One region of the Afipia sp. GW822-FHT03D08 genome, then DNA from elsewhere that is predicted to be linked to it. Evidence: riboswitches for the same ligand, from Rfam matches in the RefSeq annotation. Region 1 holds a riboswitch; the other holds the start of a gene.

What was found. A riboswitch is a leader RNA that binds a small molecule or an ion and turns the genes downstream of it on or off. The one in region 1 is predicted to bind cobalamin.
Region 2: linked by a shared signal. The riboswitch ahead of AC1RM7_RS06130 (TonB-dependent receptor) and the one ahead of AC1RM7_RS16920 (ribonucleoside-diphosphate reductase subunit alpha) in region 1 are both predicted to bind cobalamin.

Annotation. Positions count from the first base shown of each region.
Region 1 is NZ_JBXANK010000002.1:412,909-428,204, forward strand. Features, by position in the region: gene AC1RM7_RS16910 (methyl-accepting chemotaxis protein) at 1-1,173, opposite strand, end outside; gene AC1RM7_RS16915 (ribonucleotide-diphosphate reductase subunit beta) at 1,389-2,531, opposite strand; gene AC1RM7_RS16920 (ribonucleoside-diphosphate reductase subunit alpha) at 2,663-5,581, opposite strand; cobalamin riboswitch at 5,691-5,909, opposite strand; cobalamin riboswitch at 6,168-6,381, shown strand; gene metE (5-methyltetrahydropteroyltriglutamate--homocysteine S-methyltransferase) at 6,481-8,832, shown strand; gene AC1RM7_RS16930 (c-type cytochrome) at 8,944-9,339, opposite strand; gene AC1RM7_RS16935 (NAD(P)/FAD-dependent oxidoreductase) at 9,434-10,708, opposite strand; gene AC1RM7_RS16940 (DsrE family protein) at 10,758-11,279, opposite strand; gene AC1RM7_RS16945 (c-type cytochrome) at 11,307-11,612, opposite strand; gene AC1RM7_RS16950 (c-type cytochrome) at 11,612-12,316, opposite strand; gene soxC (sulfite dehydrogenase) at 12,300-13,577, opposite strand; gene soxB (thiosulfohydrolase SoxB) at 13,647-15,296, opposite strand, start outside.
Region 2 is NZ_JBXANK010000001.1:1,223,290-1,238,585, forward strand. Features, by position in the region: gene AC1RM7_RS06020 (TetR/AcrR family transcriptional regulator) at 1-61, shown strand, start outside; gene AC1RM7_RS06025 (hypothetical protein) at 186-503, opposite strand; gene AC1RM7_RS06030 (carbamoyltransferase family protein) at 826-2,637, shown strand; gene AC1RM7_RS06035 (Crp/Fnr family transcriptional regulator) at 2,768-3,139, shown strand; gene AC1RM7_RS06040 (MBL fold metallo-hydrolase) at 3,136-3,948, shown strand; tRNA gene AC1RM7_RS06045 (tRNA-Gly) at 3,990-4,063, opposite strand; gene AC1RM7_RS06050 (DUF3551 domain-containing protein) at 4,191-4,481, shown strand; gene AC1RM7_RS06055 (potassium channel family protein) at 4,552-4,878, opposite strand; gene AC1RM7_RS06060 (acyltransferase family protein) at 5,184-6,422, shown strand; tRNA gene AC1RM7_RS06065 (tRNA-Tyr) at 6,524-6,609, opposite strand; gene rlmB (23S rRNA (guanosine(2251)-2'-O)-methyltransferase RlmB) at 6,827-7,708, shown strand; gene AC1RM7_RS06075 (hypothetical protein) at 7,769-8,341, opposite strand; gene AC1RM7_RS06080 (hypothetical protein) at 8,379-8,870, opposite strand; gene AC1RM7_RS06085 (hypothetical protein) at 9,171-9,320, shown strand; tRNA gene AC1RM7_RS06090 (tRNA-Thr) at 9,346-9,420, opposite strand; gene AC1RM7_RS06095 (hypothetical protein) at 9,701-9,904, shown strand; gene AC1RM7_RS06100 (hypothetical protein) at 9,991-10,122, shown strand; gene AC1RM7_RS06105 (hypothetical protein) at 10,273-10,476, shown strand; gene AC1RM7_RS06110 (PRC-barrel domain-containing protein) at 10,562-11,104, shown strand; gene AC1RM7_RS06115 (serine hydrolase domain-containing protein) at 11,491-12,702, shown strand; gene AC1RM7_RS06120 (TspO/MBR family protein) at 12,711-13,187, opposite strand; gene AC1RM7_RS06125 (hypothetical protein) at 13,207-13,638, opposite strand; cobalamin riboswitch at 13,719-13,952, shown strand; gene AC1RM7_RS06130 (TonB-dependent receptor) at 14,121-15,296, shown strand, end outside.

The DNA.
Region 1 (15,296 bases):
TTCGCGTTCCGCCGCCTCGCTCTGCGCCTTGGCGACAGCCCGCATCTTGAACTCTTCAACCGCGCCGGCCATCTCGCCGATTTCATCCTTGCGGCCAAGGCCCGGCAGGACGACATCGAAATTGCCACTGGCAAGCTGACGCATCGCATCGCACATGCCGATCATCGGGCGTGAAATTCCCCGGCCCAGCATCCAGGCGAGCAACGCGCCAAACGCGATGCCGCCGCCGCCGAGAATGGTCACGAACTTGCCGGTGCTGTGCGCGGCCTCGGCGGATTCCTTCGCGAGCCGGGTCTGCTGTGCAAGCAAGCCGTCCTTGATGGTCTTCGCTTCCTGCGTCACGCTCGCCGCCGCCTCGTTCATCTTCGTGGACAGCGCTGCGATCTTCGCGGTGTTCTCGACAAACTTGGTGAATGCCGCCTTGTAGGCATCGAGCTCCTGGGTGATCTCCGCAATCTTCGATGTGAGTTTCGCATCGTCGGCGGTCAGTGTGCCGAAACTGTTCTTCAGAAGCTGCATGCGGGCATTGACGCTGTTGGCGACGGCGGCGTCGGGGCGCAGCACGTAGTTGCTGATGTTGGAGGTAATGGACGCGGAGTGGGTCGCCAGTTCCTTGGCGTTCTGCTGGATCGACGTCAGACCCGCTAGGATCGCGGTATCCGCCAGATCGTCGAACTTGTAGCGGATGACGTTGCCCATCCGGAGCAACTGGTTCGACGCGATCGCGGCGTTATCGGTCTTGAGCTTGATGACCTCGCCGAACAGTCCGGCGAACTCGCTGTAGCTGGCCGAAAGATTGAGAACGCTCTTCCGGTTGCCGGCGGTGGCGACCCGGGCAGCGCGTTCGATGGCGGCACCAAGGGCAGTCTCCGCAGCGCGTGCAGCCTCCTCGTCGGCGGGAAGACCGGTCGTCACATAATAACGCGCGAGGAGCTGATAGGCCGCGAGTTCGCGATCGATGTCACGCGCGCTGTCGGTCTCGGCGACAATGCCCTGATAGGACTGGACGCCCTCGGCGATCCGCTCAAAGCCGAAATAGGCGACACCCATGTTGATGGCGGAGATGCCCAGCACGGTGATGAAACCGAGCATGATCTTGGTTCGGAATCGCAGGTTCGAAAGAAAGCTGACGTTGACCTTCTGCTTTGCCGGAGTGCTCTTGAACCAGCCCATTCCCAACCCCCAAAAATTCTTTTTGCATGCCAAACCCGCCGGACAGCCAACCGGCGCAAAGTGCCTCAAGGTAAACAAAATTGAATAACACCCCGTAAATCGCTACCTCACGCAGCAAAAAACGCCCGCTCAGCGGGCGTTTCTTGCAACGTTCGTGTGCAGACGCGGGATTTGCACCTGTATCTCGACACCGCGAGGCGCCAAAGATTAACGCCTTATTCCCAGCTCAGCGCGCCGCCGTTCTGGTACTCGATCACGCGGGTCTCGAAGAAGTTCTTCTCCTTCTTCAGGTCCATCGCCTCCGACATCCATGGGAACGGATTGTCGGTCTCGTCGAACACGCGGGTCAGCCCAAGCTGGGCGCATCGGCGGTTGGCGATGAAGTGCATGTATTGTTCGCACAGCGCCGCGTTGAGGCCGAGGAACCCGCGCGGCATGGTATCGCGGCCATAGGCTGCTTCCAGTTCGGCCGCTTCGCGGATCATTCCGCGGACCTCCTCCTGGAATTCGCCGGTCCACAGATGCGGATTCTCGATCTTGATCTGGTTGATCACGTCGATACCGAAGTTCAGATGGATGCTCTCGTCGCGCAGGATGTACTGATACTGCTCGGCGATGCCGACCATCTTGTTGCGGCGGCCGAGCGACAGGATCTGCGCGAATCCGGTGTAGAACCACATGCCCTCGAAGCAGACATAGAAGGTGATCAGGTCGCGGAGCAGCGCACGGTCGGCTTCCGGCGTGCCGGTCTTGAAGTCCGGGTCTTCCAGATTCTGGGTGTGCTTGAGCGCCCACGCCGCCTTGTCGGTGATCGAAGGCACCTCGCGATACATGTTGAACAGCTCGCCCTCATCGAGGCCGAGGCTTTCCACGATGTACTGGAAGGTGTGGGTGTGGATCGCTTCCTCGAACGCCTGCCGCAGCAGGTACTGGCGGCACTCGGGATTGGTCAGGTGGCGATAGATCGCCAGCACAATATTATTGGCGACGAGGCTTTCGGAGGCCGCGAAGAATCCGAGGTTGCGCTTGATGGCGCGGCGCTCGTCGTCGGTGAGGCCGTCGCGCGATTTCCACAGCGCGATGTCGGCCTGCATCGACACTTCCGTCGGCATCCAGTGATTGTTGCAGCCGGAGAGATATTTCTCCCATGCCCATTTGTATTTGAGCGGCAGCAGTTGATTGACGTCGGCGCGGCAGTTGATCATCGCCTTGTCGTCGACCGAGACGCGCCCGCCCCTGCGGTCGATGGTGCCGAAGCCTGTTGGATCGGCTTGCTCCGATACGACAGGCTTACCGGTCAGGATGGGCGGCAGGTTGGTAGCGGGTTTGGCAGGTGCGGGTTCGGACCAGTCGAGCATGAAGATCGTCTTTCTTGTCTAACGTCGGATGTTGCCAATTTCGTCATTGCGAGGAGGCGAAGCCGACGAAGCAATCCATGACTTTTCAAAGGTGGATTGCTTCGCTTCGCTCGCAATGACGGCGAGGCTGCTTACTGGCACGCCTCGCAATCGGGATTGTCGATCGAACACGCCACCGCATCGGACAGATCCGGCGCGGTCGAGGCCTGCGATATGACGATGGGCTTGTTCACCGGCAGTGAAGCGAGAGGCGTTGACGACACCGCGTTGAGCTTGCCGTCGGTGCCCTTGAGCGTGGATTTCTCCACATGGGTGGCGCTGCGCGAGCGCAGGTAGTAGGTGGTCTTCAATCCGCGCGTCCATGCGAGGCGATAAAGCTGGTCCAGCTTTTTGCCCGACGGATTGGCGATGTAGAGATTGAGCGATTGCGCCTGATCGATCCATTTCTGCCGCCGTGCGGCAGCCTCGATCAGCCACGCGCTGTCAATCTCGAACGCCGTTGCGTAGAGCAGTTTCAGATCGTCCGGCACACGGTCGATGGAGCCGACACTGCCGTCGAAGTACTTGAGATCCGACACCATCACCTCGTCCCAAAGGCCGCGGGCCTTCAGATCGCGAACCAGAAACTCGTTCACTTCGGTGAAATCGCCGGACATGTTCGATTTGACATAGAGGTTCTGGTAGGCGGGCTCGATCGACTGCGCCACGCCGCAGATGTTGGAAATGGTCGCCGTCGGCGCAATCGCCATTACATTGGAGTTGCGCATGCCGACCGACTGCACCCGCGCCCGCAGCGCAGTCCAGTCCAGCGTTGCCGACCAGTCAGCATCAAGACCACCGCGCGCATCGGCCAGAATCTCGATGGAATCGATCGGCAGGATGCCCCTGCTCCACAGCGATCCCTTGAACGACGGATACTGACCGCGTTCGGCGGCGAGATCGACCGACGCCGAGATGGCATGGAACGAAATCGCTTCCATGCTGGTGTCGGCAAACGCGACAGCGGCGTCCGACGCCATCGGGATTCGCAGCGCATGGAGCGCATCCTGGAAGCCCATCAGGCCGAGACCGACCGGACGATGTTGCAGGTTGGAGCGGCGCGCTTCCGGGATGGTGTAGAAATTGATGTCGATGACATTGTCCAGCATCCGCATCGCGGTCGAGATCGTCCGCTTCAGCCGCGCGTGATCGATGCCGCCCTCACCCACATGGTTGAGCAGATTGACCGAACCGAGATTACACACCGCCACCTCGTCGTCCGACGTGTTCAGCGTGATTTCGGTGCAGAGATTGGACGAGTGGATGACGCCGACATGCTGCTGCGGCGAACGAAGATTGCACGGGTCCTTGAAGGTGATCCAGGGATGTCCGGTCTCGAACAGCATGGTCAGCATGCGGCGCCATAAATCCGTGGCGCGCAGCGTCTTGAACACACGCATCTCGCCGCGCGCAGCCTTCGCTTCATAGAAAGCGTAACGCTCGGCGAACGCCTTGCCGTAAAGATCGTGCAGGTCCGGCGTCTCGTCCGGCGAGAACAGCGTCCATTCGCCATCAGCCTCGACGCGCTGCATGAACAGATCCGGCACCCAGTTCGCGGTGTTCATGTCGTGGGTGCGGCGGCGGTCGTCACCAGTGTTCTTGCGCAGGTCGAGGAATTCCTCGATGTCGACATGCCATGTCTCGAGATAGGCGCAGACCGCGCCCTTGCGCTTGCCGCCCTGATTGACCGCGATCGCGGTGTCGTTGGCGACTTTCAGGAACGGCACCACGCCCTGGCTTTCGCCGTTGGTGCCCTTGATGTGCGCGCCGAGGCCGCGCACGCGGGTCCAGTCGTTGCCGAGACCGCCGGAATATTTCGCCAGCAGCGCGTTGTCCTTCACCGACTTGAAGATGCCGTCGAGATCGTCGGCCACCGTGGTCAGGAAGCAGGACGAGAGCTGCGGCCGCAGCGTACCGGAGTTGAACAGCGTCGGCGTCGAGGCCATGAAGTCGAACGACGACAGCAGGTTGTAGAACTCGATGGCGCGCGCCTCGCGGTCGATCTCGCGGATCGCAAGGCCCATCGCCACGCGCATGAAGAACGCCTGCGGCAGTTCGATGCGGTTGCCGTCCTGATGCAGGAAGTAGCGATCGTACAGCGTCTGCAAGCCGAGAAACTGGAACGACAGATCGCGCTCCGGCTTCAGCGCCGCCGCGATCCGCTTCAGGTCATAGCGCGCCAGTTCAGGATCGAGCAGTTCGGCTTCGATGCCTTTCTTGACATAGACCGGGAAGTACTCGACGTAGCGCGCCGCCATGTCCGCCTGCGTGGCGCTGATCTGCGCGGCATGTACGAACGAGAGAACCTCGGTGCGCAGCTTGTCGAGCAGCAGACGCGCGCTGACGTAAGCGTAGTTCGGTTCCTGCTCCACCAGCGTGCGCGCGGCCATGATGCCGGCCAGCGCAAGCTCGTCCTGGCTGATGCCGTCGTAAAGATTGCGCCTGGTTTCAGCGAGCACTGGCGCGGCATCGACGCCGTCGAGATTGGCGCACGCTTCCTGAATAATCAGGGTCAGGCGCTCGACATCGAGCGGCACGCGCGTGCCGTTGCCGAGCGTGACATGCAACTGCGGCTCGGAGGATGCCTTCACCGGCTTGGCGGCGGCGGCTTCGGCGCGCTGACGCTGACGTTCGTCGCGATAGAGCACGTAGGCACGGGCAACCTTGTGGTGCTCGCTGCGCATCAGCGCCAGTTCGACCTGATCCTGGACATCCTCGATGTGGAAAGTGCGGCCCTCGCCGATCCGGCGCGTCAGCGCGCTGACGACTTCGTTGGTCAGTTGCTCGATCACCTCGTGAATGCGGCGCGACGCCGCCGCGGTGTGCCCCTCGACGGCGAGGAACGCCTTGGTCATCGCGATCGAGATCTTGCTGGCATCGAACGGCGAGACCGTGCCGTTGCGGCGGATGATCTGGAGCGGCGGCTCCGCCGCAGGGACAGCCAGTGACTCGGAACGCAACTGAATGAGAGGAGCGGATTTGGCGGCTTCGCGTTCGATCGAGAGTGACATCGGCAGACCCCGTGCGTGTTGCAATTTTCTGGGGGCTTGGGCCGAAGGCGCATGGTCACGGCGCGGGAACGCACCGAAGCACGCGACCGCCGGACACCCCGCCCGTGGACGTTCTTTTGGTGTCGCGGCAGGTCTCCTGGCTCGCAGTTCGGCGCTGAATCCGGTCTTCCCGATGCGAAAACGCATCAGTGACATCGGTCGGATTCAACTCACTGCTTACAGTTGCGGGGGCAGCGCCGGATTTGTCGCGTCGGAGTGCAACTCACCGGCTTCCCATCTTCGCCACCAAGTCTTGCGACCGGGTGGAACCGTGACACCCACATCTGGTGTGCTTCGCGACGCCAAGTCAAGCGAGGCGAATGTGGATAGCGGGACAAAAGATCGCGATTGCTTAAAATACCCAAGGAAAACCGCCAAAGTTTTTTTTCGGCGCGCGAGGAAAAGCGGCCGTGAATCCGGTCAGCGGATCGCGCCGACGGAAATCTGCTTCCGCGATTCTCGCCGGAGCGCTGCCCACTCGCCTGGCGCGCGCAGTCAATGCCGCCGCAGTGGGAAGCTTTCCCTTTGACCCGGCGCGAGCCGCTTCACATAACTTGACCATCGCGGTTCTGCGGGCACGTTGCCCGGAGCCAAGAGGGAATGCGGTGCGCGCGGTTTTGGATCGCGCAAGTCCGGAGCTGCCCCCGCAACTGTAGACGGTGAGCCTGTCCATCGATGCCACTGAGGCGAAAGCCTCGGGAAGGCCGGACATAAGGCGTTGAGCCGTGAGCCAGGAGACCTGCCGCGATCACAGTACGTCCATGGGCGGGGTGCCCCGGTGTGTCGCTTGCGAGAGAACGGCGCCGCCGTCTCTGTTGTTCGCGCATGTCCGGCCCTGCCCCAACATCACGGGGTTTCCGATGTCGAATTCGTCTTCCGTTACTTCCATTCCCGTCGCCACGTTCGGCACGCCGCGGATCGGTCCGCGCCGCGAGCTGAAAACCGCGCTGGAGAACTACTGGTCCGGCAGGATCGACGAGGCTTCGCTGGTCAAAACGGCGGCGCAGCTTCGCGCCGACAACTGGGCGCGCCAGAAAGCGCGCGGCGTGACCGTCATTCCCTCGAACGACTTCTCTTTCTACGATCAGGTGCTCGACACCAGTGTGATGGTCGGCGCCATTCCCGACGTCTACAACTGGACAGGCGGCGAGGTTTCGCTCGCAACATATTTTGCGATGGCGCGCGGCTCGCAGGGCGAAGACCCTGCATGTGAACACGGCCATGCGCAACATCACCACGGTCATGGCGCGCCCGCGCAGGAAATGACCAAGTGGTTCGACACCAACTATCACTACATGGTGCCGGAATTCTCGAAGGATCAGACCTTCGCACTGTCCTCGACCAAGCCGATCGACGAATACAGGGAAGCCAGGGCGCTCGGCTATCGGACACGGCCGGTGCTGGTCGGCCCGGTGACATTCCTCAAGCTGGGCAAGAGCCATGACGCCTCGTTCAGCAACCTGTCGCTGCTGGACAAGCTGTTGCCGGCTTATATCGAAGTGCTCAACAAGCTCGCAACGGAAGGCGCGGACTGGGTGCAGCTTGACGAACCGTGCCTCGTACTCGATCTCGATGCGGACGAAAAGGCTGCGTTGAAGACGGCCTATAGCGAACTCGCGCTCAAGGTGCCCGGCACCAAGATCATGCTGGCCACCTACTTCGGTGAACTCGGCGACAACGCCGATCTCGTCGCCAAGCTGCCCGTCGCGGGCGTGCATCTCGATCTGGTGCGCGGCAAGGGTCAGATCGATACGGTCTTGAGCAAGATGCCTGCGGATCGCGTGATTTCGCTCGGCGTCATCGACGGACGCAACATCTGGCGCGCGAACCTGCCGGCCATTCTCGATCGCATCGAGCCAGTCGTTGCCGGGCGCGGCGCGCATTTGATCGAAATCGCCCCGTCATGCTCGCTGCTGCATGTGCCGATCGACCTCGATCAGGAAACCGCGCTCGATGCGGATCTCAAGAGCTGGCTCGCCTTCTCGTTGCAGAAGATGAGCGAGCTTTCTGCGCTCGGACGGGCGCTCGCCGTCGGACGCAACACGGTGAAAGACGAACTCGCGGCCTCGGCCGCCGCCGCCGCTGCGCGCAAGGCTTCGCCGAAAGTGCACAACAAGGCGGTTGCCGAACGTGTCGCCGCGATCACGGCGGTCATGGCCAAACGCCGCAGTGCCTTTGCCAGGCGCGCGCAGATTCAGCGCGCGAGGTTCAAGCTCCCGGTCTTTCCGACCACGACCATCGGCTCGTTCCCGCAGACCAGCGACGTGCGCAAGGCGCGCGCCGCGTTCACCAAAGGCACGATCAGCCAGGCCGATTATGACCGCTTTCTGCGCGAGGAAACCAGACGCACCGTGGAATGGCAGGAAACGATCGGTCTCGACGTGCTGGTTCACGGCGAGTTCGAACGCAACGACATGGTGCAGTATTTCGGCGAGCAGCTTTCGGGCTTCGCCTTCACCAAGAGCGCGTGGGTGCAGAGCTACGGCTCGCGCTGCGTGCGCCCGCCGATCCTGTTCGGCGACGTCTCACGGCCGAAGCCGATGACGGTCGAATGGTGGAAATATGCCCAGTCGCTGACCAGGCGCCCTATGAAGGGCATGCTCACCGGTCCGGTGACCATCCTCAACTGGTCGTTCGTGCGCGACGACATTCCGCGCAGCGAGTCATGCCGGCAGATCGCACTCGCAATCCGCGACGAGGTGACCGATCTCGAAAAGGCCGGCGCGACCATGATCCAGATCGACGAGGCGGCGCTTCGCGAAGGTCTTCCGCTGCGGCGGTCCGAGTGGAAAACCTATCTCGACTGGGCGGTGGGCAGCTTCCGCATCACGGCCTCGGGCGTCGCGGATGAAACGCAGATCCACACCCACATGTGCTACTCGGAGTTCAACGACATCATCGACGCCATCGGCGCGATGGACGCCGACGTGATCTCGATCGAGACCTCACGGTCGAAGATGGAACTGCTCGACGCCTTCGTGACCTACAGGTATCCGAACGAAATCGGACCCGGCGTCTACGACATCCATTCGCCGCGCGTGCCTGATGTCGAGGAGATGACCGGGCTGATCGAGAAGGCCCGCAGCCATTTGACGGCGGACCAGATCTGGATCAATCCGGATTGCGGCCTCAAGACCCGCGGCTGGCCGGAGGTCAGGTCGGCGCTGACCAACATGGTCGAAGCGGCCCGGCAGGCGCGTGGAGCGGCTTAGAAGCTGTCATTCCGGACAGCCCGTTTTGCGGGCTGATCCGGAATCCAGACATGATGACAACTGATGAAGATTCCGGGCTCGCGCAAAAGCGCGCCCCGGAATGACGGGCTCTTACTTCTTCTTCCCGTCGGCGCCGAACTGCTTGAGATAGGCGGTGAGATCCTTGATCTCATCGTCCTTCTTGATGCCCGCGAAGGCCATCTTGGTGCCGGGGATCTTGGCCTTCGGGTCCTTGATGTATTCGGCGAACACCGCCTCGTCCCAGGTGATGCCGGAATTCTTGTTGGCTTCGGAATAGTTGTAACCCGCGACGCTGCCCGACTTGCGGCCGAACAGGCCGTTCAACTCGGGGCCGACGCTGTTTTTCGCCGTTTCACCAACCTGATGGCAGGCGCGGCACTTGTTGAAGGACTTCTCACCCGCGGCGACGTCCTGAGCGTTGGCGGTGCCGGCGAAACTGACGGCGGTGGCAAAAGCGAGGGCAGCGGCAAACGAACGAGCAATCATCTGTTTTGACCTTTGAAGCGGGCTGGAAGGCTGGCAGGAGGACACGCAACCGAAACCCGCCGCGTCGCGGCGGGTTCCGTCGGCGATGGACATATCACGCAAACATATCGGCTGTAATTCCGGCGTACCAGCCCATGTTTTCGGCTTGGGTTTGTTTGCGCAGTTCGGCATCCTCGCCGGTCTTGGACACGAAGGTGGATGACGCCGCGATCTTGCCGTCCTTCGGCTCATAGGCCCCGCCGATCTTCACGCAGTCGTCGGTGTCGATCAGGCTCCAGCAGGTGTTGGTGTAGCGCGCGGGGAACGTGCGCGCCGACACCAGTTCGCCCCGGATCATCATGGCCGCGACCTTGGCCTGGCTGTTGGCGGAGAACGCGGATTTCGGCATGTCGCCGGCGATGCAGGCGTCGCCGAGCACGTAGATGTTGGGATCGGCGGCGGACTTCATGTTCGTTGGGTCGATGGCGCAATAGCCGCTGGCATTGGCAAGGCCGGCATCCCGCGCGATCGCGCCCGCCATCTGCGCCGGGATGACGTTGACCAGCGCCGCGTTCTTGTAGGTCTCGAAGCCGGTGACAACGGTGCCCGTCTTGGGATCGACCGATTTCAAACCGTCATGCACCTTGGGGCCGAGCCACTCGACCAGGCCCTTGTAGTGTTTTTCCCAGCCTTCCTGAAACAGCGCCTGTTTGGAAAAACTGTCCTTCGGATCGATCACAAAAATCTTGGAGCGATCCTTGCGCGCCTTTTTCAGCGCATGCGCCATCATCGACACGCGCTCATAAGGACCGGGCGGGCATCGATAGGGATTGGGCGGCGCGATCATCACGATGACGCCGCCGTTCGGCACCGCATCGAGCTTTTTCTTGAGCAGCAGCGTCTGCGCGCCCGGCTTCCAGGCGTGCGGCATGGCTTCCTCCGCCGCCTGCGACCAGCCCGGAACGGAATCGTATTTCAGGTCGATGCCAGGCGAGACGACCAGCCGGTCATAGGGCAGCTTCTTGCCGTTCGCGAGAATGACCTCCTTCTTGTCACGGTCGATCTTGGCGGCGCGGTCGGCGACCACCGTGACGCCGAGTTTCTTCAATCCGCCGTAGCCGTGGGTGATCGAGGGATAATCCCTGAAACCGCCAAGATAGAGATTGCTGTGGAAGCAGGTCTGATACTTGGCCAGCGGCTCGACCAGCGTGACGGCAATCGCGCCCGCGCTGTCCTTGGCGAGGTATTTGGCGGCTGTCGCGCCGCCCGCGCCGCCGCCGATCACCACCACGCGCGGCTTGCCTTGTCCGAGCACAGCAGGCGCGCCGAACATCATGACGCCCGCGAACGATGCCGATCCCGAAATCAACTGCCGACGATTGATGCTCATCATGCCCCCAATGTTCTATTGAAAAACCGGATTCAGCCGACCGGTCCGATCAGCCGACCTTGAGATAGGCAAAGCCTTTCGATTGCAGCGCCGCGACGGTGGCAACACCCGACGGCACGAAACTGATGAACGGCGCGTCCTTCACCTTGGCCTTGTCGAGCTTGAGCCGCTGGAACGTGATCTCGCACAGAAGAACCTTGAGGCCGTTCTTGGCGAGCGCGGTGACACGCTCGAACAGGGCCGGATCGATGGTCTCATCCTTCCAGGGCGTTCCTTCCAGCGTGCTCAGGAAATACTTCACCGACACGCTGTGGGCGACGATCACCAGTTGCAGGCCGAACGGATCGGAGCCGTAAGCCGAATAATGGTTCGAGATGTTGTTCAGCGTCTGGGCGAAGCGCGCGTTGTCGCCGTAGTCGCAATGATAGAGGCATGCGACATCGCCTTCCTTCTTCAGGTCCGCCATGGCGACGGACTGCGGTGCCGCCTGCGCCGTTGCCGCGGCCAAACCGCCCGCAGCAGCTCCGATAATGAGACTGCGCCGCGTTGCCGAGCTATTCTGGTCTGTCATGACACCCTCCGGAATTTTTGAAACCATTTACTTCTGGGTTCTGAAATAAGCCGCCAGAGCCGCAATGTCACCTGCCTCGAGCCGTCCGGCGATGGTCTGCATCACGGGGTTATCGCGCTGCTTGTCCTTGTAGGCGTTCATCACCGCGATGAACTGGTCTTCCGGCCATCCCGTGATTTTCGGAATGCCCTGAGCCGCGCCCGAAGCACGGTGACAGGTTACACATTCCGTCGATAAATACTCTCCAAGTTGCCGGTCTCCGGCAGCAGCATTTTCCAGCGCCGCCCCCGCCGCCAGAACAAAAAGCATCGCACGGGCCGGCGGGCGTTTCATCAATCGACTTTCGGTCCTGCCTTGCTGTCGGGCGTCACGTCCACCGAGATCGCCCGGCCGGTGATTTTCGGTGCAGCACGGCAGTCTTTCATGCACGGGTCCTTCTTCCAGAACTGCTTTTCGGCAGTCTCGCGGTCATCCTCATAGAAGGCCGCGGCATTCGGCATCTTGATCGAGGTGAAGTTCTTGTCGCTGAGTTCGAAGTTCTCGTCCTTGACGATATCATTCATGCTGAGAAGGTACGCCGTCAGGGCATAAACGTCATCGTCAGACAGTGAACGTGCATTGCCGTATGGCATCGCGCGCTTGATGTAGTCGAACGCGGTCGACAGGTCCGGCCAGAACGAGCCGATGGTCTTGTCGGGACGGTCCGCCTTCAGCGTTCCCGCGCCACCTGCCAAGACCGGCCAGCGGCCCGCGCCTTCGCCGAATTCGCCATGACACGAAGCGCAGCGCTCCTGAAACAACGCGTCCCCCTGCTTCACCGTGCCCTTGCCCGGTGGCAATCCCTTGCCGTCCGGCCGCACATCCGTATCCCACGCCTTGATTTCTTCTGGCAGCGCGGGACGTCCAAGTCCAAGCTTAGACGAGGTCTTCGTTGTCGCCTGTGTGGCAATTTGCTGCGCATGGCCCTGCGGCGTGGCGGCGGCGAGCGCCACGCCAGCAAGCAACGCGAACGCCGTGGCCTTAACCGATCTGGACATTTTCAGTCTCCCCGCCTGAACGCACCAGCCAGGTCTGAATGCCGTTGTTGTGGTAGATCGAATTGACCCCGCGCACCTTGCGCAGTTCGTCCTTGGTCGGCTGCACATAGCCGGTGGAATCCATCGCGCGGGACTGGATCATCAGCTCTTGCCCGTTCCAGTCGAAGTCGACATAGAACCGCACCAGCGACTTGTCGAACACCGGCCCGTCGATGCGGGCGGTCTGCCAGTTGCGTCCGCCGTCCATCGTCACATCGACGCGCTTGACCGTACCGCGGCCGGACCAGGCAAAGCCGCTCAGCACATTGCGGCCCTTGTATTTCAATGGCGCCTGCGGCGACGGATTGGTCACCACAGACTTCGCATCCATGACGAAGGTGTGCTTGCGCGAACGCCCGTCGGCCAGAAGGTCGGTGTATTTCGACGTTTCCTCGCGGGTCTGCCACGGCTGGTCGCCGACCTCGATGCGGCGAATCCATTTCACCCAGAGATTGCCCTCCCAGCCGGGAATCACGGCGCGCAGCGGATAACCCTGTTCGGGCCGCAGCGCCTCGCCGTTCATGGCAAACGCGAGCATGCAATCGTTCAGCGCCTTCTCAATGGGGAGCGAGCGATTCATGGCGGCGGCGTCCGCGCCTTCCAGCATCAGCCACTTCGCGTTCGGCTTGAGGCCCGCTTCATCCAGCACGGTCTTCAGCGAGACGCCGGTGTACATGACGTTGTGCACCATGCCGTGGGTAAACTGGCAGCCGTTGAGCTGCGCGCCGCGCCACTCCATGCCGGAGTTCGCCGCGCATTCGAGGAAGTAGATCTTGTTCACGCGCGGCATGCGCCTGATGTCGTCCATCGTGAACACCAGCGGCTTGTCCACGAGGCCATGGATCAGCAGCCGGTGATCGGCGGGATTGATGTCCGCGACGCCGGAATGATGCCGCTCGAAGCAAAGCCCCGACGGCGTGATGATGCCATCGAGTTCGTGCAGCGGCGTGAAGTTCACCGAGGATTCCGGCGATGCCGTCAGCCACGACACATCGCGGCGGATGACGTTCTTCTCGAACTTCGAGGGCATGCCATACGGCGTCTTCTGCACGCCATCGCCGAGATAGCGGTTCCAGTCCTGGATCTCGGTGATCAGCGGATCGGGCTTCGCCTCTTGCGCCAGCGCGGACTTCGCGCCGAGCGCAGCGCCTGCGCCGACAACGCCTGCAGCACCGAGGAATTTCCGGCGGCTGAGAATATCCGCAGATGATGTGTCACTCATGCGGCATCCTTTCTATTTATCTCGATACGTGAATATGTTGGGCGTGAGTGTGCATGCGAACTCTCTCGCTTACGCGCCTGAGACTTTGACAGCGGTGTTCGGCTCGACCTTCACCGTGCCGCGCTTGGAAATATGCGCCGACACCACGTCCCAGATCGGCGGACCCTGCGTGCCTTCGTTGACGCTGGCCCAGCCCGCGACCGTGTAGCTCTTGGCCGCATCGATCGGCTTGCCGGATTTCAGATGGGTGAGATCGGAAATGCGCGAGCCCATCGGCTTCGACACATCGATGGAATAACCCATGCCGCCGATGCGGACCATGTCGCCGCCGCCCTGGAAGTACGGATCGGGATGGAAGATGTTGTCGGCGACGTCTTCAAGGATTTCCTTGAGCTGCGCGCCGGTCATCTGGTTGCGATAGCAATTCGGATAGGTGATGGCCGTGGCGTTGGTGACGTCTTCCCATGTGATCGGGCTGTCCGGAACGAGCGTCCCGCCCCAGCGGAAGCCCGGCGACAGCGCGATCTCCGCATCGCGCTCAGCAAGCATCGCATCGCAGATCAGATCGTCGAAGGTGCCGTTGAAATTGCCGCGGCGATAGAGCAGCGAATCCGTCTTGCCGATCACACGCGCCAGATCCTTGGCGAACGGCGCCCTCACCTTTTCCACCAGCGCGCTCATCGCGGCATCCGGCTTGATCGCATCGGTGAACACCGGCATCAGCTTGAAGCGGACGCCCGCGACCTTCCTGTCCTTCACCTCAATGTCGAGGCGCGAGACGAACTTGCCGTGCGACCCGGTCGCGACCAGCACGGTGTCGCCGACGCGCACGAGACCCGGCATCGCGTCATGGGTATGCGCGGTCAGGATCACGTCGAGGCCCTTGACGCGGCCTGCGAGCTTGCGGTCGACGTCGAAGCCGTTATGCGAGAGCAGCACGACAATCTGCGCGCCCTCGGCCCGCGCCTCATCCACCTGCTTTTGCATATCCTCTTCGCGGATGCCGAACTCCCATTTCGGGAACATCCAGCGCGGATTGGCCACCGCCGTGCGCGGCAGCGCCTGTCCAATCACGGCGATCTTCGCGCCGCCCTTCTCGAACATCTTGCGCGGCTCGAACACCGGCTCCTGCCACTCGTTGTCGCGGATGTTCTGCGCGAGGAATGCGAACGGCGCCTTGTCCGCGATCTCCTTGACGCGCTCTGCGCCGTAGGTGAATTCCCAGTGGCCGACCATGGCATCGACTTTCAGCGCCGACATGACATCGACCATGTCCTGCGCCTTGGTCTGCAGCGAGGTCCAGCTCCCCTGCCAGGTGTCGCCGCCGTCGAGCAGCAGCACCTTGTCCTCGCCGCGCTCGCCGCGCACCGCATTGATGAGGGTCGCAACACGGTCCATGCCGCCCATGCGGCCGTAGTTGCGCGCCAGCGCCACGAAATCATCCGAGGTGAGCGCATAGGCATCGGCGGAGCCGGCAGCAATGTTGAAGTATTTGCGGAACGCTTCGTCGGTGAGATGCGGCGGCAGGCCCTTGTCCGCGCCGACGCCGAGATTGACCGACGGTTCGCGGAAATACATCGGCATCAACTGCGCATGATTGTCCGCGACATAGAGGATGGTCACCGTACCGAGCGGATCGAACTTGAGAATGTCCGCCTGCGTCAGCTTCTGCTGGGCGGCGACACGCCCGAGCGGACCCAGTCCGCTGCCGATCGTGAG
Region 2 (15,296 bases), on a different contig from region 1:
GGTCGGCGGCGCCGATGCCGCGACGCCTCTTGTTCGCGCGTCAGGCTTTCGAAAATCCTGATCGCGGCAGATCTGGCCGGGTGACATTCCGGCGACAGACGGTAAACAGCATTACCAAAATGAAAGAGGTGCGACGGAGACCGCCGCACCTCGCATTTTTTCAACTCGCGTGAGCGAGCAGCCGATCAGTACGGGCAGATCGTCCGGCCCCAGCGCGGGCTCCAGTAGCAGCCTGGAGCGATGAAGCCATAGCCGTAACCCCGGCCACGATAGTATCCGCGACCGCGACCCCAGCCACGACCCCAACCGCCGCCACGGCCGCGGCCAATACCCCGTCCACCACCGCGACCGCCACCGCCACGACCACGGGCTTCCGCCGAGGTCGACGTCGAGGTCGCGACAACGAACGACGTGCCGATGAAGCTGATCGAATAGACCAGCACCAACGCTGCCGCCGCCAGGGCACGTTTGAAGACGTTCGAACGTGTCTTGATCTGAGTCATAAAGAGAACCTCCATTTCCGGAAACGCCGTGGAGCACTTCCGCGTATTTAACTCGCGAGCCTGCGTCCCGTTCAGGCACGTTCGGAAAATAGATAGTCAAAAACAAGACTACTCTACACGATTCATCCGGTAACAGATTAGGATCATCGCGCCTCGGCGGTCAATGCATCGCACGTCGTACTATTCTGAGTACGTCCCGCCTCTTGCTGAACCGTTGTTCATCATGCTGAACGAAATATCTTCGCAATTGCGAGACACGTTTGAACCATCCGAACTTTTTCCGTCACCAAGCGTTTAAGCCCGCCGCTCCGAAAGTTGGTCCATGCCCAAAGCACATATTTACGTTCTCGGCCTCAACACCTACGACCACGACGTGAGCGCCTGTCTGCTGCGGGATGGCGAAATCGCTTACGCGATCGCCAAGGAGCGCATCACCCGCGAGAAGCACGCCAGCGGCTTCTACAAGGAAGTTATCGACTACTGCCTGGAAGCCGAAGGCATCACTCTCGACGACGTCGATCTGGTGGTCCGCAACTGTTACATCCTGCCGGTTCCTGAAATGGAAGACCGCCTGCTCTACCAGGACCTGCCGGGCTTTCTTCCGGAATACGAGAGAGCGGATGCCAAGAGCCATCCCTACTTCCTGTCGCGCTCCGACAAGGTGGTGTCGATCTCCCATCACCTCGCCCACGCCTACAGCGCGTTCGCCGTCTCCCCCTTCGAGGAAGGCGCGATCATGATTGTCGACGGCGTCGGCAGCTATCGCTCCGACGTCAATGAGCCGTTTCCCGCCACAGACACCGCGACGCCGTTGGCGCGCGAGTCGGAGAGCTACTACAAATTCTCGGGCGAGAAGCTCGAATGCCTCAAGAAGGTCTGGATGGAGCCCGATCGCGGCTTCCTTAGCGACGAATTCTACAACATGCCCGGCCTCGGCGCGCTCTACAGCCGCGCATCGACCTACATCTTCGGCGACTGGAACAAGTGCGGCGAGCTGATGGGCCTCGCCCCTTACGGACGGCACGGCAACGTCAAGCCGCTGATGCAGATCAAGGACAACGTCCTCACCGTTCCGCGCTGGACCTCCGAGCTGAACAAACCCTACATCGCGGACAGCGGCGAGAAGTGGGAGACCAGCCCGCTGATGAAGCACTGGGAGGATCTCGCCTGGCGCGTTCAGGACGATACCGAGAAGGTGCTGCTCGCCCGCGCGGCGTGGCTGCGCGAAACCACGGGTGCGAAAAATCTATGCATCGCGGGCGGTGTGGCGCTGAACTGCGTCGCCAACGGCCGCGTTGCCCGCGAGTCGGGCTTCGAGAATGTCTGGATTCAGCCGGCCGCAGGCGATGACGGCATCGCGATCGGCTGCGCCTATTACGGCTGGCTGGAAATCCTCAAGCAACCGCGTTCATTTGTGATGGATCATTCCTATGTCGGCCGCCGCTATTCCGATCAGGAGGTGAGCGACGCGATCTCAAAACCGCTCGTCAGCATTCAGACGACGCGAACGAAAAGCGACAACATCGCTCGCGATACCGCAAAACTGCTCGCCGACCAGAAGGTGATCGGCTGGTTTCAGGACCGCTCGGAGTTCGGCCCGCGCGCGCTGGGCAATCGCAGCCTGCTGGCCGATCCGCGCAAGCCCGAGATGAAGGACATCCTGAACAGCCGGGTGAAGCATCGCCAGCCGTTCCGCCCCTTCGCACCGATCGTTCTCTACGAGCGCGCGAAGGACATCTTCGAGGGCGAGGAAGACTCGCCCTTCATGCTGATCGCCAAGAACGTCCGCCCCGAATGGCGCAACAGGATTCCCGCCATCGTCCATGTCGACGGCACGGCGCGGGTGCAGACGGTTCGCGAGGAAACCAATCCGACACTCTACCGGCTGCTGAAGGAGTTCGACGCCCTCACCGGCGTGCCGGTCCTCATCAACACGTCGTTCAACGTCAAGGGCGAGCCGATCATCGAGACCCCGCGCGACGCCGTGATCTGCTTCCTGACCACCGGCATCGATCACCTCGTGATGCACGACACGCTGGTGTCGAAGAACGCGATGCACAAGATCGTCGGGCCGCTGGTGAATACCTATACCGATGTCGCAACGATGGTGATGGCGAACATGAAGCCTGCATGACGCCCGGCCCGGCCGGCCTGTGCGTTTGTGCCCTGCGGTAACGGGCGCCAGCCGGACGTATCGATTGCGCCCTCCGGATTCCGTCCTAGTATGACGGGGCGTAACCGGTGCCGGACGGCTGGGCTGCACTATGACAATTGAGAAATGTATCAACGAGTATGACGCCTCGGAGATGATTTTCGAGGAAGGATCGACCGGCCGCGAGCTGTTCGTGGTGCTCGACGGCAAGGTCGACATTGTCAAGAATTCCGGGGCAGACAGAACTGTCATCGTCACCCTCGGCAAGGGTGAATTCTTCGGAGAAATGGCCGTTATCGACGGCTCCGCGCGCTCAGCCAGTGCCGTTGCCGCCATCGCCGGCACCCGTGTGATGCGGATCAATCACGCCCGCTTCGTTTATCTCGTCAGCCAGCAGCCGGCCTTCGCGCTGATGATCATGGATGCGCTGAGCAAACGGCTGCGGGCCTCCAATGCCGTCAACTTCAGGACCGCGGCGCCATGAGCGACCGGAAACCCTCGCCCTTTCCGATTCTTCTCAGCAACGACGTCTGCTCCCTGATCCAGGCCGCCGAAGACGTCTATCAGATCCGGTTCAAGAACCGCGCCGCCAACGCCTATCTGGTCCGCGGCAGCAAGCGGACCATCATGATCGATGTCGGCCTGTCTTCGAACTATCCGCATCTGCTGGAATGCCTTCAGCACCTTGGCATCAAGCCTGCTGACATCGACATGGTCGTGCTGAGCCATGAGCATCTCGACCATATCGGCGCCGCGTATCATTTCAACGGCAGGACAATCATCGCCGCCCATCGCCTGGCCGCGAACAAGATCATGCTGCGCGACGACTTCTCGATGCTGCGCAAGATGTTCAACGAGCCGAATGTGCCGATCGACATCGACATCTGGCTTGAGGAAGGCAACCTGATCGACCTCGGCAACTTCCGGCTGAATGTGATGTACACCCCGGGCCACACCTCGGCGTGCATCAGCCTGTTCGATCAGGACAAGGGGCTGCTGTTCGCCGCCGACACCCTGATGCCCGGAGGCGTCATGGGCGGCGTGTTCGGATCGGGAAGCATCGCCGACTACATCCAGTCGCTGGAACGGCTGAAGGGACTGGACTCGAAAATCCTGCTGTCCGGCCATGGCCGCCTGTCGGACACCCCTCATGACGACGTGAGGATCGCGATTCAGCGATCTCACGCGCTGCTGTCCGACACGGCCCAACTGTTCGACGCTCTCGACGCGCGCGCGAACTTCGACCCGATCATGCAATCGGTGCGCGACCTCAACAAGCTTGATGACTCGTGAGGTGGGCTCAGACCGTTGCCGGTATCAATTTAAGGAAGGTTTGGAGCGGGTGAAGGGAATCGAACCCTCGTATTCAGCTTGGAAGGCTGCTGCTCTACCATTGAGCTACACCCGCAGTGCGGCGAGACCTAGCATGGTCATTCCGCCGCCTCAACCACGATTGATTTGAAGCCCGGGCCCAAGGAACCATATTCCGGGGAAGCGGGTTCTCATGAGAACCAATTCCAACCGGGAGACATTTCATGCGCAAGGCACTTGTAGCCGCCCTAGCCCTGGCAGGCGCTGCCGTCTTTGGCGCCGACTCTGCCGAGGCTCGGGATTATCGCTTTTGCCTGGTCGAGGGTTGGCAGGCCGGTCCCGGCACCTGTTACTACGATACTTACGCCCAGTGCATGGCCAGCGCCTCGGGACGGCGCGCCTATTGCCAGGTTAATCCGGTCTTCGCCTTTGCCGAGCAAGGCCGATATGCCGAACCCGGCGCTCGTGTGGTGAAGCCGCGCAAGGTGCGCCGCGAGCGGCGCTATGACGACTGAGCATTGCCAGCGGCCACGTTCGCCGTCATTGAGAAAGCCGCCCCGATCCAGCGAGGGCGGCTTTGTTGCGTCAGTCACGGCGCTCGAGATCGCGATACGACGATAACCGCGACAGAAATGCCAGCACCAGTCCAATCCCGACCAGCGAAAATCCCATTGTGAAAATCTTGGAGACGCCAGTGGTCGGCCCAAGCGTGGCGTCACCCACCGTGGTCAGGGCTACGACACTGAAATAGGCCGAATCGAGCCACGACCAGCCCTCGACCCAATGGTAGAAAATCGAACCGCCCAGCACCGACATGGTCAGCAGGAAGATGATGGCCTGAAATTCGGGATCGCGCAGGCCGTGCCAGAAGCCGAGAGACAGGCGGACGAGGCCCACGCCGAGCGATTTCATCAGATTTGATCCCCCACGGACAGTTCCCCGCTCCGCAGCCTGACACAGGCACGCCCAATAAAAAATCGCCCGGAAGCAACTTCCGGGCGATTTCAATATGGTGGGGGAAGAAGGACTCGAACCTTCGAAGCCATACGGCGGCTGATTTACAGATGTTGCCTTATCCAGTGATTTCAACAACTTACGTAAAGCCTGTTCAGCGACGTTCCCCAGCGATTTCGGTCAGGGCCATATGGAGCAAAATTCTAAAAGGTCCGGCATCGTTCGAAAACGCCCGAGTATTGAGGGTTACCCACCAAAACAGATTGCGATTTCCTGCATTGCAAGGCATCGACAAAGCTGGCTGGCCCGTAGTGGCTATTGATCGTGATGGGTTGCGCGGCCGGCAGGGAACGAAAATGCAAAGCCCGAACAGAACTTATAATTTGGAAGCCGACGAACTGCGCGGGGCCGCCGCGTTGCTCGTTTTCTTTTACCACTCGATCAATTCCGGGATTTCGTCAGTCATGCAAACTGCGAAATGGCCGATGTCGTCTAATCCATTCGTGTCGATCATCTATGAAGGCCATACCGGTGTTTCGCTGTTCATGGTTCTCAGCGGTTATATTCTTTCAAGCGGCACATTTGGCCGGGAGATTCAATACTTCGGATTTCTTAAAAACCGAATCCTCCGAATTTTCCCTCTGATGATAGTTGTGCTTGTCTTCTCGCTTTACACTGCAAAATCGTTCGAACTCGGCAGCATCATTTCGCCGTTTATTCTGCTAGCCAATATCCCATCGGCAATGACGTCTCCGTCGAACCTGTCAGGTACGGTTTGGACAATCTCCGTTGAATTCCAGTTCTATTTGATCGCGCCGTTCTTGTTCCTGTTTGTCTGGCGCTATGGTGTATTTCGGTTCCTACTGCCCATTATGGCGCTGTTCTGGATTCTGAAAGTGATGGCACTACTGCCGCTTCCTCCTGCCGAGCAATACCGTGCAAACTATTTCACGATCCTTGGCCGCATCAATCAGTTCATGGCTGGGATCGGGCTGGCGTATCTGATCCACATTGGCCGTTTTTCGATCTCTGCCAACCGCAAAACTGGTTTTTTCCTGCTGACCCTTTCCAGCATCGCGGTGCTTGCACTGATGAGCCTGTTAAACCGCCAAGGCGGTATTTCAGCCTGGCATTGGTGGCACATAATTTACCCCGAGGTTGAAGCGTTGATTTGGGCCGCATTCATCGGCGGATATTTGGCAGCCTTCCCTTTTCGCGGCACAGGGATCAGTACCGCCCTCAGATGGATTGGGATGTTGAGTTTCAGCATCTATATCCTGCACTACGCGGTCCAGTACGAGTTCTGGGCCGCATTTCGCCAAGGTTATTTGGGTAGCTTGCAGTTTGGCACGCTGGGGATTATCGCAGCCTCCTTTGCAATTTTTGCGGTTGTCCTCTTCGTATCGATGCTGTCTTACTACTGCATCGAGCGGCCCTTCCTTGAAATGCGCGGCCGATACCTGACGCGCTCCGAGCATCAAGTTGAAAAGTTTGCTGCCTAGAGCGGCACAACGCTGCTGTCTCCAAGCCGATTTCGGAAAACGGTGTCAAATGAGCCAATAAAAACGCTCGCAGAAGATCAATTCTGCGAGCGTTTTCAATATGGTGGGGGAAGAAGGACTCGAACCTTCGAAGCCATACGGCGGCTGATTTACAGTCAGCTCCCTTTGCCACTCGGGACACTCCCCCGCTCGACGTCATCGGACACCCTCGCCCACCCGAACGGGGTGGTTGAACGGCCATGGATGACGGTAAAAAGCGTGCCCGTAGACGGGCGCCCGGTCGGCGCGTTTATGGGCGAAGCACCGGGGTAAAGTCAACCAATGCCGGGACGATTGTCACATTTCCCTTCCCGCCGTCCAAAGCCGGAAATTGCCATTATTTCAGCCCCGTGGGACAAGGCCGCATGAGCGATCGAGACCGCAAATCACGTTTCAAAGGCCCCAAACCGGGCGGACGCGGTGGCGACCGTGACCGGGAACGGCACGGGGAGCGTTCCGGGAAGCACCAGGGAAAGCCTCAAGGACGTCCTCAGTGGCGCGACCGCGAAGCCAGGGGACACGCGAAAGGCGAAGGTCCTGTCGTTCTCTATGGCTGGCACTCGGTCACCATGGCGCTGGCCAATCCCGAACGGCGAATCCGCAAGCTGTTCGTCACCGAAAACGTCGCCCGCCGCCTTGCCGACGAGAAGATCGACACCCGCGTTCCGCCGGAGCTGGTGCATCCGGGCGACATCGACCGCCGGCTCGGGCCGGATGCTGTGCATCAGGGCCTGCTCGCCGAGGCCGATCCCCTGCCCGGCCTGCATCTCGACGAACTGCCTCAGGACGGCATCGTGCTGGTGCTCGACCAGATTACCGATCCGCACAATGTCGGCGCGATCCTGCGCTCGGCCGCAGCGTTCGGCGTCAAGGCAATCGTCACCACCGGACGGCACAGCCCGGAAGCGACCGGTGTGCTGGCCAAATCCGCATCCGGCGCACTCGAGCTTGTGCCCATCATCGAAGTCCCCAACCTGCATCGCGCGCTCGGCGAGATGAACGAGGCAGGCTTCCTGACGGTCGGTCTCGACAGCGAGGGCCAGGGCGATCTCAGCAAGGTGCCCCTGCATGCGCCGCTCGCTCTGGTGCTGGGCGCGGAAGGCAAAGGCCTGCGTCAGCTCACGCGCGAGACGTGCAGCGTGGTCGCACGCATGGACATGCCCGGCGCGATCAAGAGCCTTAATGTCTCGAATGCAGCCGCGCTCGCGCTCTATATCGGGACAAGCCGTCTTGGCCTGATGGGCTGAATCAAAACGCCCGCCTGCGTGATGCAGACGGGCGTTTCGCTTTATATCCGATCAATCAGATCAGTATTTGTAGCGAAGCGGACGCGATCCGTGCGCCATGGCGTGGCCGTGGTGACGGTGCGTGTAATAGTACTTCGGCGCGGTGCGATACGGACGGTAGTGCATCCGATGATAGCCGCGGTGATAATGGCGGCGGGCGTAGCGATAGCTGTAGACCGCAGGTCCCTGCACGCCCGGTGCGCCGTCATAGTAATGGCTGGTGGCGTTGCCGTACGGACCGCCATCATAACCATAACGATAAGGCCGGCCGTAGTAGCGCGAACCGATCACCGCGCGTTCCTGATAGGTCGGCACCGGAGCAAAGTTGCCGGGGCCGGTATAGGTCGGGCCCTGATTCACCCAGTAATACTGCGGGCTTGCATACGTCTGATAAGCGTCCGCATCGGTCAGACGCTCGCGCACACCGCAACCGCCGTAACCGTAGCCGGTGCCGTAACCGCATCCGTAGTTGTAAGCATAATAGCCGTAGCTGCCGCACGGATCGGTCACCGCACATGCCTGCGCGGGTGCCGCCGTCGCCATGGTCGCAGCAAAGGCTGCTCCCGCAATCAATCCTGCAATCGTCTGACGCATTACTCTCTCCTGTTTAAACACTTTTGTTTTGGTCTCGTTATTGTTTCAGATCGGGCCGGAAACCATTCGGCCTGTAGCTGGGCCGGAAGCCGTTCGGCCGACCGCTCTGATCGCGCGGCGCTTCGATGATCGACGGTGGATATAGCGGAACGTCGTAGTGCTGCTGCGGCGCCGGCGGCGCGGATTGCGCGGACCACGAGCGATGATAGCTCTCCGCAGGCTGCGGCAGCGCGCGATTGGCAGGCGGCTGAATTTCGAGACGGCCGTAGCCCGGCGTGCGTCCGGCGCTCGGATAATAGTGGCCGACTTCGGGGCCGATGTAGCGATCCCAGCCGCCATAAACGCGGTCCGCATTCTTGAAATGTTTGGCGAGGCCCCATTCGCCTTCGACGACGGCATAGGACGCATCGCGGCCATTGATCATGACGGGAACGCCCGCACGGCCGGGAATCACGATCAACGGACCGGTATCGGCCGCAGCCGATGCCGCCGTTCCGATCAAGATCGCCAGAGCCAGTATCGCACGCATGGAATGAGACCTTCGTTGAAGCCGCACCCTAATCCAGCGAGGCAAGCCAGGAGTTAAAGGCCCCGCCCAATCGTCAGGTAAGCCTAACGCGTAAGCATTTGCGGTCGCTCAATTGCGAGCGATTTCAATAAGATTTTGGAAAGTGGAAGGTTAACGGCGGGCGCCGGGCGGGCTCGCTCGCCCGGTTCCACAGGTGAAACAACGCCTCTCGACAACGTGATTATATGATAATCATCATTCTATTGATCGGCCGGATATGCCACTTAGCTCCTCCGTCAGAACGAACAGAGGAGAACTTCGATGACCGTGCAAACCAGAGAATTCAACCACCATCGTTATGAATTCGTGCGTGGCAACGACGGCGATTTCATCGCGTATCAGCGCCATCTCGGCGACGGCGTCTGGCAGACGTTTTCCACGTGGATGATTCCGCGCGCAAACGAGGGCTAAGAAATCGGCCGACGGCGGCGGTAAATGGTGCCGGTTGAGAGGATTGAACTCCCGACCTTCGGTTTACAAAACCGCTGCTCTACCGCTGAGCTAAACCGGCGTCGGGGAACAGCTATCAGCGCGGCCGCCTCAGGACAAGACCGCCAGCGATGTTGCCGGGTCGCACGCCAACGGAAAAGCCGCCGCTCGAAGCGACGGCTTTCCGGACAGGACATTGGTCCGCGGCTTTTTCCGCTTCCACCTTCACCTGGCCACCGCCTGGCGTCCCCCGGGGTTCCGGGAACCGCGCATCGCAATGCCGTGAACCTCCGACTTTACCGCAGCGACCAACGGAGGGACTTGTCGCCGATGTCACGGCGCCGGCGCGGAGAACTGTTGCAATGACCGAGTGGTTGCTGGGCACGCTGCTGGTGCTGATCCTGATCATCAAGCTGCTCGACTATTTGGAGCTCTTCGATGTGCTCGACTTTTTGTCCGCGGTCCTGAAGCTGACCGGCGCGCTGTTTTTTGGCATCGCCAGCCTGATCATCTGGGCGTCGCGCAAATTGCTGGGCAAGAGCGGCGGACGAACCGAGGCCGGCTGAAATTCACAGCCATTCAATTTGCGCTGTCGTCCGATTTGGGCCACCAGTAAATGTGGTTGAGACATCGGGCGCGCGGAGGATTTCGCATGGACGGCAACGGCGGGTTTCGGGCGCACCACAAATACCTGATTGCCGCGATCGGCGTGATTGCCGCTCTCGCTTTCCTCTACAACCTGGGGATTTTCGACGTCTGGTCGGTGGATCAGGCCGCGAAATAGCAATCGCGCGAACGCCAAATATTCCCCCTGTCCTGCGTCAAAACGCCTGTGAATTGCGTGGACAACTCGGCGCGCCTCGGAACGGTCACGGTCTCGTCACCGTTGCCTACGCAGGTAGACAGCGATTCAGGCAACCAGACGAGGACGATCATGCCTTCACATGATGACGACCGTTATGAAAATGCCCTCGACGACGTCATCGCCCAATGCGGCGGTGACACGCGCGGCGCCTTGATGGCGTTGCTCGCGGCGAACGAATTCCTCGAAGCCCAGCTCAACGATCTCCACGCAGCGATCGAAACCGGCGAGGTTCCGCTGCGCTTCGAGAAGGTGCCGGCAAACTTGCTAAATTGACGCGGGCGAACAGAGATAGTTCCCGGAACATAAGCAAGCGGTTTGGGTTCTTCCGTTTCAATCGATTTATTGAAAGGAGAATCCGATGATCAAGAAATATGTGGCTGCAGCTCTGCTCGGAACCGCGTTGGCTGGTGGAGCGGCGTTCGCGCAGACCACAACTCCGGCCTCGCCTTCCCCTGCTCCCGCTGCTTCTGTATCCAGCGAGCAGATGAATCTGCAAGGCAACTGGCGGGCTTCCAAGCTTGTCGGCCTCGCGGTTTATAACGACGCCAACGAGAAGCTCGGCGACATCAGTGAAATCCTTCTCGACAAGAGCGGCAAGGTCAACGCCGTGATCATCGGCGTCGGCGGTTTCCTCGGCGTCGGTCAGCACGACATCGCCGTGACGTTCGACAAGCTGAAATGGGTCGATGAGCCGGTCCGCTCGGCGTCGGCCGACAAGATGCCGGGCTCGGCAGGAACGTCGACAACAACCCGGCCGTCGACAACCACGGGCGCGGCTGGCGGCGGCATGGCTGCGACCGCGACCAAGAATGAATGGTACCCGGACCATGCGGTGATGAGCGGCACCAAGGAGCAGCTCAAGGCCATGCCGGCATTCAAGTACTCGGAAAACGCGAAATAAAGGCATAGACAGGCCAAGATAGCCTGCACATCAGCGCGGCCGAATCGGCTCAGCCGGTTCGGCCGTTCGCGTGCCTATCTAAAGATAGGCGCTGAGGCACCATGCGTTGAGCGCAGCCGCAACCGCCAAGGTGACGGCGAGCAACGTATCGACCGCAATCGGCTCCTCAGGAGCCAGTCTGAGAATCATCCGCGTCATACCGGGATTTGACCGCCCCGGCGGCTGAGAGTCTCGCGCATTGTTTTTGCTGGGCCCCCTTGTCAGTTTTCCCTTTCCGAGTCCGATTCTCCCGGGTTCTGGCAGATGGTTGTGCGGCGCAGTGTTGTCATGCGCCGATTTAAACGCACAATGTCCCGCGTTTCTTTCAGCCTGAGAAAAAGAAAAACATGACAGCCAAATTGACCGCAAAGAGTCCCGCAAAAAAACTGATGACTGAATTCCCGCCAGCGCGGGACAATCTCGTAACCCTCGCCAACTGGCGCACCCAGCCTTCCAGCGACTGGAGCTTTCACAACGTCCGCCGCCTGCTGCCGACCGCGAACATCGCGGCGTCGAAAAACCCCGTTCCGCTGGAAAGCTCGCTTGTCGAAATCGGCGAGGTCGCCTTCGAGGGGAGCAAGGGCCGGACCACGCTGCGCGATGCGCTGCGTACTACGAACACCAAGGGGTTTCTGGTTCTTCGCCGCGGCAGGATAGCGGCCGAGTGGTACGCGGGCGGCATGGATGCCACGACGCCGCATATCGTGTTCTCGGTGAGCAAGTCGATCTGCGGTGCGCTTGGCGGAATTCTCGCGGACAAGGGATTTCTCAACCCCAACCGGCCCGTAACCGATTACGTGCCCGAGGTCTCGTCTTCGGTGTACGGCGGCTGCTCGGTGCGGCATCTGCTCGACATGACGGTCGGCATCTCCTTTACCGAGGATTACGTCGATCCGGACGGCGATGTCGCGCGCTATCGCCGCGCTGTGGGATGGGATGTCATTCAACCCGGCCAGAGCACCATGGCGCTGCGCGAATACCTCGCGACCCAGAAGCCCGACGGCAAAACCCACGGCCACGCATTCCACTATGTCTCGACCAACACAGACCTGCTCGGCTGGGTCTATGAGCGCGCGGCGGGCCGCGCCCTGTCCGATCTGCTTGGCGAATATCTCTGGACGCCGCTCGGCGCGGAAACCGACGCTTATATCACGCTCGATCCGGAAGGCGCGATGCGCGCCGCCGGCGGCATTTGCGCCGCGCCGCGCGACCTCGCCCGTTTTGGCGAAATGATCCGGCAGCGCGGTGTCGCGCACGGCAGGCAGGTCATTCCCGGCTGGTGGATCGACGACATCAACGACAATGGCGATCCGGAAGCCTGGGCGCGCGGCGAATTCGCCGAGATGTTTCCCGATGCGGCCTATCGCAGCAAGTTCTATCAGATCGACCGCAAGCGGCGCACGCTGTGCTGCATCGGCATCCACGGCCAGTGGATCTACATCGATCCCATCAGCGAACTGGTGATCGTTCGCGTCGCCGCCGAGCCGATCCCGCTCGATGTCGACAACTACCGCGCCTGGCGGCGCGGCTTCGCGGCCATCGTCCAGCACTTTTCATAGGACGTCGGTTAGTTCATCGCGACCACGCCGGCATTCAGCGTGGTCGCGTATGCGACCCAAGCCAGATACGGCGCGAGCAGCCAGGCCGCGGACTTGTCGGCGCGTGAAGCCGCGATAATTGTCATCACAATGGCGATCAACAGTCCGATGATGATAACGAGCGCGGTGCGGGTGCCGTGCCATCCGAAGAAGACCGGCGACCACGCCGCGTTCAGCGCAAGCTGAATCAGAAACCAGGTGATCGCCGAGGCCCGCGGAGCCGAAGGCGCCGCGCGATCCCACAGGCGCCACAGGCTGACAGCCATCAGAATGTAGAGAATGGTCCACGCGATTGGAAAAACCACCGGCGGCGGTGTCCACCACGGCTTTGCCAGCGCCGCATACCACACCGGGATTTCGGGCCGCGTCACATATGATTCGAGAATCCCGACGCCGAGACACAGCAGCAGGCAGAGGGCCAACCGCCCGGCTGATTTCGACGTCATGACATCCCTCCGTAGACGCTCAGCGCGTCAGCCTTTCCAGTTCGGGAAACGCGGCGTAGGTGACACCCTTACAAAGATCCTCGGTATCCTCGATGATGCGATCGAGCCGCCCGTCAACGTACACGCCCGCACGCTCCTTCACACCGGCGTAACGCCCCGCAATGCGCGCATTCAAGCGCACACACACGACATAGCGCCGTCGGCCCCCGACTTCCTTTTGCGCCGGTTCTGAAATCCCGGCGTCGCGTATGCCCGTTGGATCGTTCAGGTAGGTCCGCAGCAGCGCAAGCAGTTCGGGACGGTAGTTCGCAGGATACGGCTGGTTCTCGATGCCGCGATCGGCGGTGTAGGACAGGCCGTCGCTGCCGCCAGTCCACGTACAGCCCGCAAGACCGAGCGCAACCAGCGCCAGCGCAACGCTCCGCGTATATGTCACCAATTTGCAACGCATTCCGATGAAGTCCACAACCTGAGGCATCGCATTGGGTTTCTTGGACATTGTGTCATTGACAAGGCAACACCTCGCCGGTTGATTGCAACCACGGCACAGGTGCCAGCGCAAGCTGGCGAATAGGGAATTCGGTGCCGCCGTGCAGGCTCGTAAAAGTGACGTCTGCATGGCCATTCCGAAGCTGCCCCCGCAACTGTCAGCGGTGAGCCGTTGTCCAATATGCCACTGAGCGAAGGCTTTTCAGCCGGGCTTGGGAAGGCGGACAACGGCGACGATCCGCGAGCCAGGAGACCTGCCTGTACCGGTCATCCTTCCGTCGCACGGGGCGTGCGAAGGGGCGGCGTTCCGCAGCGGTGACGTGACGTAACTGTTGCGGAGGTTCGGCCGATGGCCTGTTTCCTCAGTCAGGACGGAACGTGTGGAGGCAGAAACCTGCCGCCGGCCGTCGTGTCTGCGCGTTCTCACCGCGCCTCCGCGATCACATGCATCGGCGGGGCTTCAACGTGACTCAGTATTCCAAATCTCTCTTTCCGGCGGCGACGCTCGGACTCTCATTCGCAGCGGCATGCCTTGCGGGCACCGCCCTCGTCAGCCCTGCCCTCGCGCAGGACAATGGCGGTGCGCTGCCGGCGATCAACGTCGATGCGACGCGTCTCTATGGCACCGGCGGCAATGCGGGGAGCAACACCGGCGCTCCCGCCAACTCCATCGGCATCGTCGGCGCTTCGACGACGGTCATCACCAAGGAAGATATTGCGCGGGCGCCCGGCCAAACTATCCAAGATGTTTTGGCCACTGTGCCGGGCGTGCAACTGCAGACATTGTTCGGAGGCGTCAATGGCGCCGGGACGACCGTCGATTTGCGCGGTTTCGGTGCGTTTGCGACGGCCAATACACTTATCTTGATCAACGGACGGCGCATCAACGACGTTGACCTCGCTGGTGTCGACCTCTCGACAATTCCGCTTTACTCGATCGAGCGCATCGAAGTCACTCGCGGCAATAGCGGCGCAGTATTGTATGGCGACAACGCTATTGGTGGCGTCGTCAATATTGTCACCAAAACCGGCGCCGGTGCCGGTAAACCTATCGAAATGCGCGTTGAAGGCGGCGCGGGTTCTTACGGTGCCCGCCAGGGCAGCACGTCCTTTACGACCAATAACGGCCCTTGGTCGTCGTCGGCATTTGCAAACGTTTTCAAGTCCGATGGCTATCGCGTCAACAACGCAACCGATCAGCGGAATGCGGTAGGTGAAATCCGTTACACAACGACAGATTTCAGCGCGTTCTTTAATTTGTCGGGCGATGACCAGCACTTGGGCCTCCCGGGAGGCCGGACTGTCAATGCTTTCGTCAACGAACTCGCTACCGACCGGCGCGGCGCGGCCACGCCGTTCGATTTCGGAAACAAGCAAGGAGCCAATGCGACTGCAGGCTTCACCAAGACACTCTGGAACGGCGCCGAACTGATCGTCGATGGCGGTGTGCGCAACAAAAATCAGCAATCAGCTTTCTTTAGTCCGTTTTCCGAGAGTTATGTCGATAGCGTTCTAACGACGTGGTCGATCACGCCTCGCCTCAACATCAAGAATGATATTCTTGGCCTTCGTTCGAACATTCTGACCGGTATCGATTACTACGATGCAAAGTACGACTCG